2 regions of the Janthinobacterium sp. LPB2021202312-11-4 genome follow, and region 2 is predicted to be linked to the other one. Evidence: predicted binding sites of a transcription regulator. Region 2 holds the regulator's gene; the other holds the start of a gene.

Region 1 (2,201 bases), on a different contig from region 2:
AGTCATGGGTGATGTTGTAGGTCGGGATCGGAAAGGTGAACACTCGCCCTTTCGCATCGCCGGCCTGCATCACCTCGATGTAGGCGCGGTTGAGCACATCCATTTCGACTTGCAGGTCGCCGTAGGCAAACGGCATTTCTTCACCGCCGATGATCGGGATCTGCTCGCGTAAATCCTGCGGGCAGACCCAGTCGAAGGTCAGGTTGGTGAACGGCGTCTGGGTGCCCCAGCGCGACGGAACGTTGAGGTTGTAGATGAACTCCTGGAGCGCCTGGCGGACCTCCGGATAACTCAGTTGATCCTTGCGCACATACGGCGCCAGGTAGGTATCGAACGAGCTGAACGCCTGGGCGCCGGCCCATTCGTTTTGCAGGGTGCCGAGGAAATTCACCATCTGCCCCAGGGCACTGCTCAAATGCTTCGGCGGCCCCGCTTCGACACGCCCCGGCACACCATTGAGGCCTTCATGCAACAAGGTCCGCAGCGACCAGCCGGCGCAGTAACCGGCCAACATGTCCAGGTCGTGCACATGCAAATCGGCCTCGCGATGGGCCTGGCCGATGGCCTCGCTGTACACCTCGTCCAGCCAGTAGTTGGCGGTGACCTTGCCCGACACGTTCAACACCAGCCCACCGAGGGAATAACCCTGATTGGCGTTGGCCTGGACCCGCCAGTCTTCGCGGTCCAGGTATTCGTTCATCGACGTGGCCACTTCGACCAGGGTCCGGCGGTCACGGCGCAAACGCCCGTGCTGTTCGCGATAGACGATGTAGGCCCGCATGGCGAGGAAATAACCGGCGTCCATCAGCACCCTTTCAACGCGGTCCTGGATTTGCTCAACATGCAGCCGGGGCAATCCTTCCAGCCGGGCCAGTACCGCCAGCAGCAAACCTTCGGCTTCCGCCTCGGCATACTCTCCGGTGGCCTTGCCCGCCGCAATCAACGCCTGACGGATTTTGTCCGCATCAAAGGCGACCAGATTGCCGTCGCGCTTGTGCAAACGGTTACATCCCACTGAAATCAGCGTGCTCTGCATTAGGCCTCCAAACACTACATATAGATTTTTACTAAGTAAAAAACACAACATGCAGTGAAGACTACGGGCAATAAGCGGTTCTGCAATTGATCGACATCAAGATTTGCGGACGATTAAAACCACGTGACACAGCGTGCATCTAATGTGTGGGGCTTGCTCGCGAAAGCGGTGTGTCAGCGAACATCATGGCTGACTGATAAGCCGCCTTCGCGAGCAAGCCCGCTCCCACAGTGGATCTGCGTATCCCGTTCAACCGCCACTCATGTTCATGAAGCGCACTATCTGCACCTCGCCGGCGGGGTTGAAGTCGTGACGCAATGGCTTGCCGCGCAGGGCTTTTTGCACGGCGTCGATCAGCGGTTGATCGTCCAGCGGATAGCGGCGCAGCAAGCCACGCAAATCCAGCGCATCGTCTTGCCCCAGACACAGCAACAGCTTGCCCTCGACGGTCATTCGCACCCGGTTGCAACTGCCACAGAAGTTGTGGCTGTTGGGTGAAATGAAACCGATGCGGGTGTCGGGATGGCGCTCCAGCCGCACGTAGCGCGCCGGCCCGCCGCTATTTTCGGTGCTGTCGAGCAAGCGGTGACGACTGGCAATCAGCGCCCGCACGTCGTCGCTGGAGCAAAACGATTCACCCCGTGATCGGCCGACATCGCCCAAGGGCATTTCCTCGATGAAACTGATGTCGATGTGTTGATCAATGGCGTATTGCACCAACCCCGGGACTTCATCGAAGTTGCGCCCCTTCATCACCACGCAGTTGAGTTTGACCCGCTCGAACCCCGCGTCCCGCGCCGCTTCGATGCCGTTGAGCACCTGATCGAGATCGCCGTTGCGGGTGATTGCGCGAAACTTCTGCCCGTCCAGGCTATCGAGGCTGATGTTCATCCGCTTCACGCCCGCCTCCACCAACGGCCGGGCCAAACGGCCCAGTTGCGAGCCGTTGCTGGTCATGACCAGTTCGCGCAAACCGGGTAAGGCAGCGATGTTGCGGCACAGTCCGACGATGCCGGGACGGATCAGCGGCTCGCCGCCGGTGAGGCGGATTTTGCGCACACCCTGGCCGACGAACAGTGTCGCCAGGCGTTGCAGTTCCTCCAGCGTCAGGACCTGCTGACGCGGCAGGAACGTCATGTTTTTCGCCATGCAATACACACAGCGA
Region 2 (2,201 bases):
TGCCGGTTTCTACGTAGACCCGCACATCTCCGCCTTTTGGGGTCAATGCACGAATACTGCCGATGGATTCGATGATGCCGGTAAACATGGAGTCCTCCTCGAGAACAAGGCTGTCGCTTGGCGCAAGCCGGGAATTATACGCTCGCGGCTGGCACAGGGATGGCGATGACTCGCCAGTCATCGCCAACCGCACGAATTTCGGTGATTTTGAGCTCGGGCGCGTCTTTCATCTGCGCCAGCGGCCAGTCCAGCAACGGGCGCGCGGACGAGCCCAGAAACTTGCCGGCGATGAAGATCTGAAACTCATCCACCAGGCCTTGCTGGGCAAACGCTCCCGCCAGGCGCGGACCGGCTTCGACCAAGACCTCGTTGACCCCGCGATGGGCCAGTTCGACCAGCAGTTTGCGCAGGTCGACCAAGCCATCATCGCCGGCCACGATCAGGCATTCCGGGCCGTTGGCGTATTGCTCTTCGATGGCCATGCACGTGGCGACCAATGCCGGGCCAGCCTTGAAGAACGGCGCATCCAGCGGCACTCGCAAGCGGCCGTCGATCAGCACCCGCAACGGCGGACGGCTCATGGCCAGGGCGGTTTGCTCAGGGTCGAGGCCCAGTTCAGCGGCGCGCACGGTCAGACGCGCATTGTCCGCCAGCACCGTATCGGCGCCGGTCAGCACCACACTGGCCTGGGCCCGCAGGCGTTGTACCGCCGAACGGGCGGCCGGGCCGGTGATCCATTGGCTTTCGCCGTTTTCCATCGCCGTGCGACCGTCCAGGCTCATGGCCAACTTGACCCGCACGAACGGCAAACCGTGTTCCATGCGCTTCAAGAAACCTTCATTGAGCTTGCGCGCCTCGCCTTCCAGCACCCCGCTGTCGATGGCGATGCCGGCCTGGGCCAGACGTGCCATGCCACGACCGGCCACCGACGGGTTCGGGTCCTGCATCGCCGCGACCACACGGGCCAGGCCGGCATTCACCAGGGCATCAGCGCAGGGCGGCGTGTGGCCGTGATGGCTGCACGGTTCCAGGGTCACGTAAGCCGTGGCGCCCCGGGCCTTATCGCCAGCGGCGCGCAGGGCGTGGACTTCGGCGTGGGGTTCGCCGGTGCGCACGTGCCAGCCTTCGCCGACAATCTGCCCGTCCTTCACGATCACGCAACCAACACGCGGGTTGGGGTGGGTCGTGTAGTGACCTTTGCGCGCCAGTTCCAGGGCGCGGGCCATGTAATGGGCGTCGAGGATGGATTGTTCGGCGGATGTGCTCATTCTTTCACCGGCTCACGGGCCAGGCGATCGATCTCTTCGCGGAACTCGTTCAAGTCCTGGAAGCGTCGATACACGGAGGCGAAACGGATGTAGGCGACTTCGTCGAGCTTTTGCAACTCGGCCATCACCAGTTCACCGACCACGAGGGATTTGACCTCTCGTTCGCCGGTGGCGCGCAGCTTGTGTTTGATGTGCACCAGCGACGATTCGAGGCGCTCGACACTCACCGGGCGCTTCTCCAGCGCCCGCTGCATGCCGGCGCGGAGTTTTTCTTCGTCGAACGGCTGACGGCTGCCGTCGGTTTTGATCAGGCGCGGCAACACCAGTTCGGCGGTCTCGAACGTCGTGAAACGCTCGCCGCAGGCCAGGCATTCACGCCGGCGGCGCACCTGTTCGCCCTCGGCGACCAGACGCGAGTCGATGACCTTGGTGTCGTTGGCACCGCAGAAGGGACAGTGCATGGTGGCAGGCAACAAAAAAAGGGAGGGCCATGGTAGCGCATCCCGGTGGCAAGACAAGCCATAGGCTTTGCGGTATACAGACGAGCTCTATGTTTGATTCATGGATTTCACCTTGCTGGAGCCACACATGTCGCTACGACCGCTCGTCCTGCTCAGTGTTTTAAGCCTGCTGGTGGCCTGCGGCAGCGACGCGCCCAAGCCTCAGCCACCGACGCCAGGCCCCGCGCCCCAAGCGGCGCAGAAGAAAGCCAAGGAATCCGCCGACCTCGGCCCGCTGCCGGCCTATCAGCGCGAACTGAGCGGCACCCTGCAAGGCGTGCCGGCCGGCGCCGAAGTGGAACTGGCGCTGCTGGTGATCGACGAAAAATCCCGTCCGCAACAATTGCTGGCCAGTTCCAGCCTGATCGGCACCAACCAGGCGCTGCCGTTCCGCCTGCGTTTCAACCCGGAATCGTTCCCGGTCGGCGCTCGT

What was found. Region 2 encodes NrdR, which represses ribonucleotide reductase genes. Its sites were predicted from a motif close to CACNANATNTNGTG; they were not measured.
Region 1: a site for NrdR is predicted at 1,049-1,062, ahead of V5E99_RS04120 (ribonucleoside triphosphate reductase). Genes of this name have one in related genera too.

What each region holds. Positions count from the first base shown of each region.
Region 1 is NZ_JBAGKV010000003.1:33,464-35,664, reverse strand. It holds gene V5E99_RS04120 (ribonucleoside triphosphate reductase) at 1-1,036, opposite strand, end outside; gene moaA (GTP 3',8-cyclase MoaA) at 1,286-2,201, opposite strand, start outside.
Region 2 is NZ_JBAGKV010000008.1:146,135-148,335, forward strand. It holds gene V5E99_RS11350 (riboflavin synthase) at 1-88, opposite strand, end outside; gene ribD (bifunctional diaminohydroxyphosphoribosylaminopyrimidine deaminase/5-amino-6-(5-phosphoribosylamino)uracil reductase RibD) at 135-1,268, opposite strand; gene nrdR (transcriptional regulator NrdR) at 1,265-1,729, opposite strand; gene V5E99_RS11365 (hypothetical protein) at 1,857-2,201, shown strand, end outside.